3 regions of the Streptococcus lutetiensis genome follow, and region 2 is predicted to be linked to each of the others. Evidence: predicted binding sites of a transcription regulator. Region 2 holds the regulator's gene; each other region holds the start of a gene.
What was found. Region 2 encodes NrdR, which represses ribonucleotide reductase genes. Its sites were predicted from a motif close to ACACNATATATNGTGT; they were not measured.

Region 1 (4,355 bases), 790 kb from region 2:
ATACTGATTTAATTCCTTCATTATAAAGTGTTTCAACAAATTTTGGTCGAATGCCTTCTACGGCAGAAATCGCTGAAAATTCTTCCAAACTAAGAGTCGCTTTTGAAACAACGTTAGCAGCAGCTTTAACAGTTGAAGTTGCAGCTGTTTTGATGATACCTGCACGTTTTAATTTCAATAAGTACTCTTTTTTTCGATTCTTTTTCTTTGCCATTTTAGTAATTTCTCTCCCCTAAAAGATTATCTGGTAATTCGTGGAAACCTTTGCCGGCTTTATAATTAGCAAATTTGCCTTGGATATAACGGTAAGCATCAAGTTTGCTTTCGTAACGGATGTAAGCATCAGCAGCACGTTCATCCTTATCTTCTTCCACAATCTTACGGCTGGTTTCCATTGCCATCTCATTAACTGTAATCTGTGAATCAACCCAAGCTTCAAATTCTTTTAAAAATTCTTGTTCGTAAGTCATAAATACCTCTCGTCTGATTTCCTAGGTCATATTATAACACAAACCTTGAAAAAATGAGAGCCTTGTAAAGGATTTGTAACATGATTTCCATGAATCCCCTTCCTTTTTAAGAAATTTTTCTGAAAATAAGTTCAGATAAGGCTAAAAAAGAGTCCCTCAGCTTTTTTCTCACAGAAACTTGTCTTTTGCTACTATATTAAAGTAGAATATTAAAAATATTTCGACACACTTTATAAAGGAGATGCAATATGATTCTATCGCAATTTGATCCAGAAAAAGAGCCATCATCAATCCCAGCGATAGCGTAGCAAAATTATCAGATTTTCCGAAAACAGTTGTGACCTGCTTTGCAAGAACAACCTTTGCTAGAATTTTAGCCGAAGTTCCTCACCGTCAGATCGCTAAAACAAGTGTGGCTAATCTCGAAATTCCAGTTTATGAGCTTGACTTTCATGGAGAAAAAATCGGCTTTTTTAACTCCTACGTCGGGGCAAGTAGCTGCGTTGCTGTCTTAGAAGATATCATTGCCATGGAAGCAGGAAATCTCCTTGTCTTTGGAACTTGTGGCGTCCTTGATAATAGCATTAAAGAAACCTCGATTATTATTCCAAACTCTGCTATTCGCGACGAAGGAACAAGCTATCACTATGCCCCTGCTACTAATGAAATTGCTCTTAATCCAACTTATCGTGAGCGCTTTAAAAACTTTCTTAGTCATCAAAGCATCTCTTATACTGAAGGCAAAGTCTGGTCGACAGATGGTATTTACCGTGAAACACAAAGCAAAATGCTAGCTAGAAAGGCACAAGGTGCTATCGCTGTTGACATGGAATGCTCTGCTATTGCCGCACTAGCTAACTTTAGACAGATTAATCATTTTCAGTTTTTCTATTCCGCCGACAATCTTGACAGCGAAAAATGGGACCCACGTAGCCTTGCAAATGACGCTGACCTTGAAAGAAAAGACCGCATCGCTAGTATCGCCTTACACTTTGCCACCCAAGTCTTCAAATAAGCTCAAAAACTCTCAGCTTTTTTAGCTGAGTTTTTTTAAAAAAATTTTTTGCTTACGCTAAAATCCTGATTTTTAGCCATCTTTGACTTTTTAGTCAAAAATAATTAAGTTTTCGCTCTTGTCAAACACAAAATATAGTGCTACTATTTTATCCGGGCACAAGATATTGTGCTTAAATCATTTATTATGATAAATACAAGGCCTTGATTTTGTCACATATAGATACTCTACTGGGAAAGGAGGGCTTGTTTCACCTATTTCCAAACCATAATAACTCACCAAACATACATTTACTAACCTTACTCTAGACAGATAGCATTGCTATCAAAGATACATTTTACACATTACATTTTTAAACAAATATTACTGAATTAGCATATTGGAGGTGCATTACCATCGTGATTATTCTAGCAGGAATGATAGGAGTCGGAAAAACTACCTACACTTCTCTCTTAGCCAAAGAACTTGGCACAACAGCATTCTTTGAACCTGTTGACAATAACCCAATTTTAGATAAATACTATGAAGACCCTGAAAAATACGGGTTTGCTTTACAAATTTACTTCTTGAACAAACGCTTCAAATCAATCAAAAAAGCTTACGAAGCAGACAACAATGTCTTAGACCGCTCAATCTATGAAGATGCTTTATTTACTTACATTAATACCCTTCAAGGAAGCATCAGCGATCAAGAATATAATATCTACTTGGAATTGCTAGACAACATGATGGAGGAAATTGACGGACTTCCTAAAAAAGCCCCTGATTTGCTAATCTACCTCGAAGGTAGTTTTGACCACATCATGTACAACATCAAAAAACGTGGACGTGATTTTGAACAACCAGATGACGAAAATGGTCTAACAGATTACTACAAACTCCTTCACAAGCACTACACAAAATGGTATGAAGATTACCAATACAGTCCAAAAATGAAAATTAACACCGACAACCTCGATGTTACAAAACCTGAGGACTGGGATAAAGTGTACAAAATGATCCGTCAAGAAATGAAATCAATTGGAATTGGAGATTAACATTTTTTGAAAAAAGAACTTTCACTCAAAGAATCATTTAACAACGCTTGGAATCGTTTTGACTTAAAAGAAAAGATTTTCGTAATCTTTGCCTTCTTAGTCTCTCTCGGATTTACCCTATACGGGATGATTCCGACACTCTTTTCAGGAGACCTTAACATCTTACATGTCCTCTCAATTATCATGTCTATCTTTGGTTTTATTGGGACATGGACACTAGCGATTCAATGGCAGCACACCTTTAAAGCAAATGGTGTTCAAAATGTTGCTGGTATCTTAGTCGCTGGTATTCAAGGTGTTTATGGTGAAATGTTCAAAAGTTGCTATTACCTCTCAACCGAATTTATCGGACACTATAACTGGAAAAAACGCCGCAATGACAATGGTGAATTAGTCGTTGATAAAAAATTCAGTCTAAAAGACGTGCTTATCGCTGTCTTCTTCTGGACATTTGGTTTAGGATTTATTTCTTACTGGATGGGCGGACAAAAAATTGTCCTAGATGCCATCACAAATGGTCTTTCCTTTACTGCCCAACAACGTCAGGTAAAAGGACACCTCGATGGCTACTACATTTGGCTAGTTGTCGATTTGCTTAGCTTTATCCTTTATCTATCTATCGGAAACCCAATCGTTGCCTTTAGTTACCTAGGTATGGTGGCACAAGGTTTCGTAGGCATTATCATCTGGAAGAAGAGCCAAGGCCAAGAAAGTCTTACCCAAGAAACCGTTGCTGAATAAAAATAAAAAACTCTGAGACCGTAGTCTCAGAGTTTTTTGATATCATGAACAAACATGATAAAAAGCCTAACTCATAAAAGTTAAGCTTTTTTTGTAATCTCATGAATAGACTTAACTGGTGCAACGTCTGCTCCATGCTCACCCAGTATTTTTTCCATCCAAATCATGTCATACCAACGGTTGAATTTATAACCCGAATCATGAAATTTTCCAACCAATTGATAACCAAGTGCTCGATGGAATTTCTCGCTTCCATTTGTCAGGTAGGCATCTTCAACATCAGTTGAGGCAATACAAGCGTTAAGATTGAGGATGCCCATTTGAGTTAGATAATCTTCTAACTTTCCATATATTTGACGTCCTACACCCTTACCACGCGCAGCCTTATCCAGATAAACCGTCACTTCTGCTGACCAAGCATAAGCAGCTCTAGGATGGAATTTAGAAGCATAATCATAGCCAAGAATCTTGCCATCTTCTTCTGCCACGAGATAAGGATAAAAAGCCATGATTGAGCGCATACGCCCCGTAAATTCCTCTAAAGTTGGCACATCATATTCAAAAGTAATAGCTGTTTCTTCAACATAATAACGATAAATATCAAGCAGAGATTTTGCATCATCTAAGCTTGCCAAACGAATCGTAATGGCCATTCTTACAAGTCCTCCAAAAATAATCAATAATTAAGTATAATGATAAAGTAGCCCAGTGTCAAAATAAACATAACACCACTTGTCAAATTTAGCTATTAAAAAACATAAGGGAGCCCTTACGTTTCATCATTTCTTATTTCTTGACCAACTTGACAACTGCTTCTGTCCTTGCCGTATGAGGAAACATATCCACCGACTGAATGTAATGAACATCGTAAACTTTACTTAATTTAACCAAATCACGAGCCAGAGTCGCCGTATTACATGACACATAAACCATCTTAGCAGGTTGGTATTTCAAAATAGTATCCAAGAGTTTATCATCAAGACCCGTACGAGGTGGGTCAACAATCAAAGCATCTGCACGATAACCTTCCTTATACCACTTAGGAATAATATCTTCTGCGCGACCAGCTTCGTAATAAGTATTATCAAAGCC
Region 2 (4,355 bases):
TCCCCTGTACCAATCCCGTGAACAGATGAAACTGGGTATGGATCGCCAAGACCAAGTGAGTAGAAATCGTAGATATCATTACGCATTTCTGGGTTGTCCACTTTATTAACAACTAGAATAACTGGTTTATTGGTACGGTACAAGATTTTTGAAACGTACTCATCAGCATCTGTCACACCTTCTTTCCCTGATACCACAAAGACGATAACATCTGCTTCTGTCATGGCAATATCAGCTTGATGTTTGATTTGTTCCATAAATGGTGCATCAACATCATCGATACCACCAGTATCAATCAATGAAAACTTGCGGTTAAGCCATTCACCTGTTGTATAGATACGGTCACGAGTAACACCCTCGACATCTTCAACAATTGAAATACGCTCACCTGCGATACGGTTAAACAAAGTCGATTTGCCGACGTTTGGACGTCCGACAATAGCAACTGTAGGTAAAGCCATAATTCTTAATACCTGTTCGTTAAAACAGCTCAGGACTGCTTTAAGTGACTGCTTGCCACACGAAAACATCTTGGATGTCTTCGCCGAAATTCCTTTCACATTCTTTTATCTATTTATCACTCTTAATGATTTATACAATTAACGTCGATTTTCACCTTGGAGATGAATTTCTCGAGCTAGATAACGGATACGTTCCATAACACGTTTGGCTTGCCAAGTTTCATCACCAGAACGTGAGATTGAGAAGTGTTCTTCAAGTCCCTTAAAATCAAGGTTAGAAGTGAAGAACGTTAGCAGATTTTCTTGCATGCGATACTGAAGAATCACTTGGAGCACATCATCACGAATCCAAGAACTTTGTTGCTCAGCACCAATATCATCCAGTACCAGAATCTCAGACTGCTTAATCTGGTCAATCTGTTCTTTCACAGTACCAGTATTAATGGCATTCTTAATGTCAACACAGAAAGTTGGAAAATGTAGCAGCGTTGTTGACTTGCCATACTTAGCTGACAGACGATTTGCCAAATAAGCCATCAAATAAGATTTCCCGACACCAAAGGTTCCAAAAACATAAAGTCCCTTTTGCGGTTTATCCTCAAGATTTTTAATGTAATTATTCAAATAATTATAAATCTCAATACGGTTAGGGTCGCCAAGGTCAATGTCATCCGTTGAAATATGCTTCAGACTTGTTGGCAAACCAATCAAAGTCACACGATTTTTAATATCTTGACGTTTTTTAGCTTCTACCAACTCGCGAGTCTCTAAATAAATGACATCGGCATATCCTTCATTCATGCTAAGAGCAGGCTTATAACCTTTTGCCACATATGAAGCTTCTTGATTTTGAAACTTCTCACGTTCGACCATAAATTGATTAAACTTAGGGAGGCTACGATTAATCTGCTCTTGGGTCAAGCCATTTGACGTGATAAAATCAGCAATTTCCTTATCCGCTAAAATAGCTTGAGTCAATTCATTAAGATCAGTTCGACTTTGGCAAAGCTGTTTAGCCAAGGTTTGTCCGATTTTTTCCATCACTCACTCCTTAATCTTCTAACATGCTACGTCTAAGCTCTTCTAGTTTTTCCTTTTCTTCAGCTGTCGCAACATGCTTGTATTCTTTTGCTGTCCATTCTGGAACATTAGTTTTAGTCAATTTCGCTTTAGCTTTGTGTTCTTTATTTCGTTTCGTGAAACTACGCATCTTAAGAACAGCCGCTTCAGCTGTCGTAATTTTTTGGTAAGCAAAATCATTTGCAACCTTCATGATATAAGGTTTGTTGATATTGGCTGACTGTGTTTTGTTCAAAGTATAAAGAACCATAACGTTAATAACTTCATCTAAGAAACTCATATTTGCTAGTTCTTCTAAAACTTTTCGCTCACTTTCAGTAACCACAGCACGACGAGGCGCTTTGATTTTTTTAAGAAACTCCTTGGCAGAAGCTTGTTTAGCTTCTCTGATAATCACTTGTTCTTTAGCATCAAATTGCTCTTTGGTTTGGTTATTAGCCATTTTTTTCTGCTCAAGCTGCACCGTCATTCGTTGTGGCGAAATCTTGCCATTAATAGCCGTACTTTTTGCCAATTGATAAGTGTCAAACCAATTCATGTTGTATTTATCAGCTAGACTATAAATCTTAACTACATCAGCTTTTTCATCTTTGAATTGCAAACCATCACGTAACATCAAACGCTCAAAACTGTCCAAATCGAAATGGTTTTTTGATACTATCTTAGGCACTTTTGGAGTTTCATCTACTGAAAAAATATCAGAGAACTTCTTAGAAACATCACGCGCACCATCAGGCAGAACCACATCCAACTCAGCCACCGCAACATCGCCAATCCGTTGTTCTAATAAACGACGGTAAATTGCATTAGCTAAGAACGTTTCACGATTTAAAGCTGGTTGTAATTTCAAAACATAAGCATCTCGTGTTTGATATAAAACCAGTAAGTCTACTGCGGTTAAGATAGCCAGAGCTTCCTCGACTTCTTGCATGCTCAACTGTAAGTGATTCAAAATCTCACTAAACTTGTGACGTTTGATACCATCATCAAAGAAAGCAAGCAGATACTCATACAAAAGCACAGCATGGTTCCCGATAACAGGATGATAAAGCTGACTTAGACTATCAGAATCCAACAAAACCTTATTGTTTTTGACATAAGAAAATTCATCAATCGGTCTCATTTAGCTTACTTCTTTTCTTTTTGCTACGCACACGATTCGTAATTTGCTGCAAAAGTTCCTCAATCTCATCAACATCTTTAAATGATTTATAAACTGAGGCAAAGCGAACATAAGTAATTTCATCAAGTTCTGCCAACTCATCCATAACCAGATTACCAATCACAGTACTCGGAACTTCACTTTCATATTCACTACGAACTTTTTGTTCGATACGAGATACCACTTGTTCAATATCATCGCTTGATACTGGACGTTTTTGTGCACTTTGAAAAATACCATTTAGGATTTTTTCTCGAGAAAATTGTTCACGCGTTCCGTCTTTTTTAATGACTAACAAGGGTAGTTCTTCAACGCGTTCAAAGGTTGTAAAACGCGCATGACAATTTTCACATTCTCGGCGTCGTCGAATCGTATTACCATCCTCTGCTTGACGGCTATCGATGACGCTCGATTTATTATAATTACATTTTGGACAACGCATACAAACACCCCATTTTACCAATTATTTTAATACTTAATTTTAACATAAATTCACTCATTATGAAAGTAATACCAGTCCAAGCCGGTTCAGTTGTCGCTTTCCCTTTTCTAACAAAATATCATGACATACTTCATTAGAAAAACGAACAGACCGAGAAAAGAGCTCAGTCTGTCTTTTAATGTTATTTTGCCATAACCCTTGGGATAACTAGAGTAAACTCAGTTCCCTCGTCAACTACACTACTGACGCTAACTTTAAGGTTATAGGCATCTACGATTTGCTTAAGAATGGCTAAGCCAATTCCAAGCCCACCTTGTGTCGAAACACGGTTACGTGACTTATCTGTGCGATAGAAACGCTTAAAGATGTGATTCAAATCTTCCTGTGAGATTCCCTCACCCTCATCACGAACTTTCACAATCGCATCATCTCCTAAAACATCCAAAGTCACATGGATATTTCTACTACCTGAAGAATATTTAACGCCATTATCAATTAAAATCAAAATAGCTTGTTCAAAATGATCTTTGTAAATTTCAGCATAGATACAATCATCAATCGTCGATGTCAAAGAGAAACGAAAATCAGGATACAAAATTCGAAAATTCCCTAAAACTAAATCAATAGATTGTTTCAAATCAGTAATTTCACCTTTGTGTAGGTCAAAACTTCCTTGAACACGAACCATATCTAGCATATCATTTACCATAATCGACATTCGATCAGCTTCATGGTAAGCAGCATCAAGACTTTCACACAATATTTCAGGGTCATCTTTACCCCAACGTTGAAGCAAACCTAGATGTCCTTTAATAACAGCAATCGGTGTTCGCAGTTCATGACTCACATCGCTAACAAAGCGCGTTTGGCGTCTTGCATAACCTTCGATTTGCTCTAACATATTGTCAAAACTCATTGATAATCTCTCAATCTCATCGCCAGATTTAATATCCGACCTCAAAGACAAATCACTGGGATTTTCAGACAAATCATCAATGAATGCTTGAAACTCTCCTAATGGTTTTAAAGAACGATGAGAAACCACCAGTAACATTTTAAAAATCAAACAAGCTTCAATCAGTTCAGAAACCAATAAAATTAGAACCAAAACATGACGCGCCATATAATAGGTCGTAAGGTCTTGGTAAACCGTCACATAGCCGATAACTTCGCGGCTATCTTTGGAATAAACTTTTTCACTTTGATAAAA
Region 3 (4,355 bases), 860 kb from region 2:
AACCAAGTGGTTCTGTTGTCAAGTCAATGTTAGTATTTCCAGCGAGTGCATAAGCCACAACAAGAGGTGGGCTAGCAAGAAAGTTTGCTTTGACAAGCGGATTAACACGTCCTTCAAAGTTACGGTTACCTGACAAAACAGCTGACGCTAACAAATCGGTATCCGTAATTGCCTCAGCGACTTCTGGGCGAAGGCTACCTGAGTTACCGATACATGTTGTACAACCAAAACCAACAATGTTAAAGCCAAGTGTATCCAGGTAAGTTTGCAAACCAGAGTTACGAAGGTAACCTGTCACCACTTTTGAACCAGGGGCAAGTGATGTTTTGACTGTTGGAGCCACGTGTAAACCACGTTCAACAGCATTCTTGGCAAGCAAACCGGCTGATATGAGCACGTAAGGATTTGAAGTATTCGTACATGATGTGATAGCTGCAATTGCCACATGCCCAGTCTTGATTTCTACATCTTGGTCCTCAAGGTGAACAGTCGCTGTTTTATTAATCTCATCTGCCGTCAAACCAAATCCTTGAACACCTGCTTTGCGTGTCAAGCTTTCTTGGAAAGTTTGTTTGGCTTGTGTCAAATCAATCAAATCTTGTGGACGTTTTGGTCCAGAGATACTTGGTGAGATGCTAGACAAATCAATCTCAACAACTTTAGTGTATTCAGCTTGATGCTCTGGATCATAGAAAAGACTGTTACGTTTAGCGTATTCTTTTGTCAATGCGATATGGTCTTCATCACGGTTTGTCAAACGCATGTAGTTAAGCGTTTCATCATCGATTGGGAAATAACCACATGTTGCCCCGTATTCAGGAGCCATATTAGCGATAGTTGCACGCTCGGCAAGGCTAAGATTTGAAAGACCATCACCGAAATACTCAACAAATTTGCCGACAACTTTTTCTTGACGAAGGACTTGTGTCACTTTAAGTGCCAAGTCAGTTGCAGTCGCAATCTTAGGTAATTTACCTGTCAAACGTACACCGATAACTTCTGGAATTGGGAAGAATGAAGCTTCACCAAGCATAGCTGCTTCTGCTTCGATACCTCCGACACCCCAGCCAAGCACACCGATACCATTGATCATTGTTGCGTGACTATCAGTACCAAACATTGAATCAGGGTAAAGCATGCCATCTTTTTCAATGATAACATCACTCAAATACTCTATATTAACTTGGTGGATAATCCCTGTTGCTGGTGGAACAGCACGGTAATTATCGAATGATTTTTCAGCCCATTTCAAAAATTCATAGCGCTCATTGTTACGTTTAAATTCCATATTAATGTTATCTTCTAAAGCTGTATCACAGCCAAAGAAATCAACTTGGACACTGTGGTCAATAACCAAATCAACTGGAATTTCAGGGTTGATTAAATCTGCATCACCACCATTTGAAACGATGGCATCACGCATTGATGCAAGGTCGACAACAACTGGTACACCAGTGAAATCTTGTAGGATAACACGACTCGGTTTGAATGGCACTTCGCCTTGGATGTTTTTAGGATTGTAAGTTGCTAAATTTTCAATGTGACTTTTTGTAACATCTACTCCATCATACTTTCTGAGTAAACTTTCAAGTAATATACGAATAGTGTAAGGGATTCTTTTGATATTTCCTCCATAATGAGAAACGGCTTCTTCAAGATTAAGGTAAGAAGAGTTATTCTCTTTGAAAAAAAAATTAGATAAGAACTCTGTCATGTACGGACCCCCGATTATAATGATATTGTTTTTAATTATACAAAATTCAGAAAATTTTGCCAGCATTAATTTACAGATGTGTGTCAGATTTCCTGACATGATGTGTTACTTGAAAATAAAAAAGCTGTCAAACCTTGGTATCACTACATTTTGTACCGATTACAATAATCAAACACTACATATGGTGTTTTTGTAAGCCTTTTTGGTTGCTTTTTTGGTATATTTTGGCTATTCTAATTAAATATTGAATTTAAAAAAAGATAACGATTTATGGAGGAAAGCCTAATGGCTAATAAAATTACACTTTTTTCAAAAAATAATTGCATGCAATGCAAAATGACTAAAAAACTTTTAGAAAAAGCTGGCGCTGATTTCCAAGAAATTAACATGGATGAATGTCCAGATATGATTGATTACGTTAAAAGTCTTGGTTTTACAGCCGCTCCAGTTATCAAAGCGGGCGAAATTGTCTTTTCAGGATTTCAACCAAATAAACTAAAAGAAATTATTTAACTACTCTTCCATCTTGAATTAGAAAGGAATTACCTTACTCAATCTATGAACTAGGTAACTTACTTTATTTATGAGTCTTAAAAATCTTGGCGAAGTCTCTTACTTTCGCCTTAATAATGAAATCAACCGTCCAGTAAACGGTCAAATCCCGTTAAATAAAGATAAAGAAGCTCTCAAAGCTTTCTTTCTTGAAAATGTCATTCCAAACACCATGACATTTGAAAGCATCACTGAAAAAATTGACTATCTAATTGCCAATGATTACATCGAAGCTGAATTCATCAGTAAATACTCACCAAACTTTATTGAAAACTTGTCTAAGGACTTGCAGACTCACAAGTTTCGTTTCAAATCTTTCATGGCAGCTTACAAGTTTTACCAACAGTATGCTTTAAAAACTAATGACGGCAGCCAATATCTTGAAAGTATCGAAGATCGTGTGCTTTTTAATGCCCTTTATTTTGCTGATGGGAATGAAGAGCTGGCGCAGAATTTAGCACTTGAGATGATTAATCAACGTTATCAACCAGCCACCCCTTCTTTTTTGAATGCTGGACGAAGTCGACGCGGTGAATTTGTATCGTGTTTCTTGATTTCTGTAACAGATGATATGAATGCTATCGGACGTTCTATCAATTCAGCCCTGCAATTGTCACGTATCGGTGGTGGGGTCGGTATCAGCCTGTCAAACTTGCGTGAAGCTGGCGCGCCAATCAAAGGCTATGAAGGCGCAGCGTCCGGTGTTGTTCCAGTGATGAAACTCTTTGAAGATAGTTTTTCATACTCAAATCAACTTGGTCAACGTCAAGGTGCAGGTGCTGTTTATCTCGATGTTTTCCACCCAGATATCATGGCCTTTTTATCGACTAAGAAAGAAAATGCCGACGAGAAAGTACGCGTCAAAACCCTTTCGCTTGGGATTACCATCCCTGATAAATTTTACGAATTAGCTCGTAAAAATGAAGACATGTACCTCTTTAGTCCCTATAGTGTCGAGCGTGAGTACGGTGTGCCATACAGTTACGTCGATATTACAGCAGAGTACGACAAAATGGTCGCTAATCCCAACATTGTCAAAACTAAAATTAAAGCGCGTGATTTGGAAACTGAAATTTCAAAACTCCAACAAGAGTCTGGTTATCCCTACGTGATTAACATTGACACCGCTAACCGCACTAATCCAATCGATGGCAAAATCATCATGTCAAATCTGTGTTCTGAAGTTCTTCAAGTCCAAAAACCAAGTATTATCAACGACGCCCAAGAATTTGTCAAAATGGGAACAGATATTTCATGTAACCTTGGTTCAACCAATGTGGTTAATATGATGACTTCACCTGATTTCGGTCGTTCTATCAAAGCCATGACACGTGCCTTAACTTTCGTATCAGACACATCATCAATCGAAGCAGTACCAACAATCAAACATGGCAATGAACAAGCCCATACTTTCGGACTTGGTGCTATGGGACTTCACACTTATCTTGCCCAAAACCACATTCACTACGGAAGTCCAGAATCTATCGAGTTCACAAATATCTATTTTATGCTGCTCAATTACTGGACTTTAGTCGAATCTAATCAGATTGCTCGCGAACGCAAGCAAACCTTTGCCAACTTTGAAAAATCAAGCTACGCTGATGGTAGTTATTTTGATAAATACATCACTGGTGATTTTGTACCAAAATCTGACCGCGTCAAAGAACTCTTCGCTGAGCACTTTATTCCTAGTGGCAAAGATTGGGCTGAGCTTCGCGATGCTGTGATGACAGACGGACTTTACCATCAAAATCGTCTTGCCGTTGCTCCAAACGGTTCAATTTCATACATCAACGATGTCTCAGCATCACTTCACCCCATTACACAACGCATTGAGGAACGTCAAGAAAAGAAAATCGGTAAGATTTACTACCCAGCAGCTGGGTTGTCTACAGATACAATTCCTTATTACACGTCTGCTTATGACATGGATATGCGCAAGGTTATCGATGTTTACGCTGCAGCTACTGAGCATGTTGATCAAGGATTGTCCCTCACTTTGTTCTTGCGCAGCGATATTCCTGAAGGGCTCTACGAATGGAAAACGCAAAGCAAACAAACCACTCGTGACCTTTCTATCTTACGTCAC

Region 1: a site for NrdR is predicted at 1,611-1,626, ahead of DQN23_RS02355 (deoxynucleoside kinase). Genes of this name have one in related genera too.
Region 3: a site for NrdR is predicted at 1,887-1,902, ahead of nrdH (glutaredoxin-like protein NrdH). Genes of this name have one in related genera too.

Annotation. Positions count from the first base shown of each region.
Region 1 is NZ_LS483403.1:426,599-430,953, reverse strand. It holds gene DQN23_RS02370 (helix-hairpin-helix domain-containing protein) at 1-214, opposite strand, end outside; gene DQN23_RS02365 (DUF1912 family protein) at 216-470, opposite strand; partial or broken gene DQN23_RS02360 (nucleoside phosphorylase) at 719-1,485, shown strand; gene DQN23_RS02355 (deoxynucleoside kinase) at 1,884-2,522, shown strand; gene pnuC (nicotinamide riboside transporter PnuC) at 2,529-3,263, shown strand; gene DQN23_RS02345 (GNAT family N-acetyltransferase) at 3,344-3,916, opposite strand; gene rlmD (23S rRNA (uracil(1939)-C(5))-methyltransferase RlmD) at 4,050-4,355, opposite strand, start outside.
Region 2 is NZ_LS483403.1:1,426,698-1,431,052, forward strand. It holds gene der (ribosome biogenesis GTPase Der) at 1-461, opposite strand, end outside; gene dnaI (primosomal protein DnaI) at 600-1,502, opposite strand; gene DQN23_RS07185 (DnaD domain protein) at 1,513-2,664, opposite strand; gene nrdR (transcriptional regulator NrdR) at 2,651-3,145, opposite strand; gene DQN23_RS07195 (HAMP domain-containing sensor histidine kinase) at 3,327-4,355, opposite strand, start outside.
Region 3 is NZ_LS483403.1:566,218-570,572, reverse strand. It holds gene acnA (aconitate hydratase AcnA) at 1-1,714, opposite strand, end outside; gene nrdH (glutaredoxin-like protein NrdH) at 2,000-2,227, shown strand; gene nrdE (class 1b ribonucleoside-diphosphate reductase subunit alpha) at 2,298-4,355, shown strand, end outside.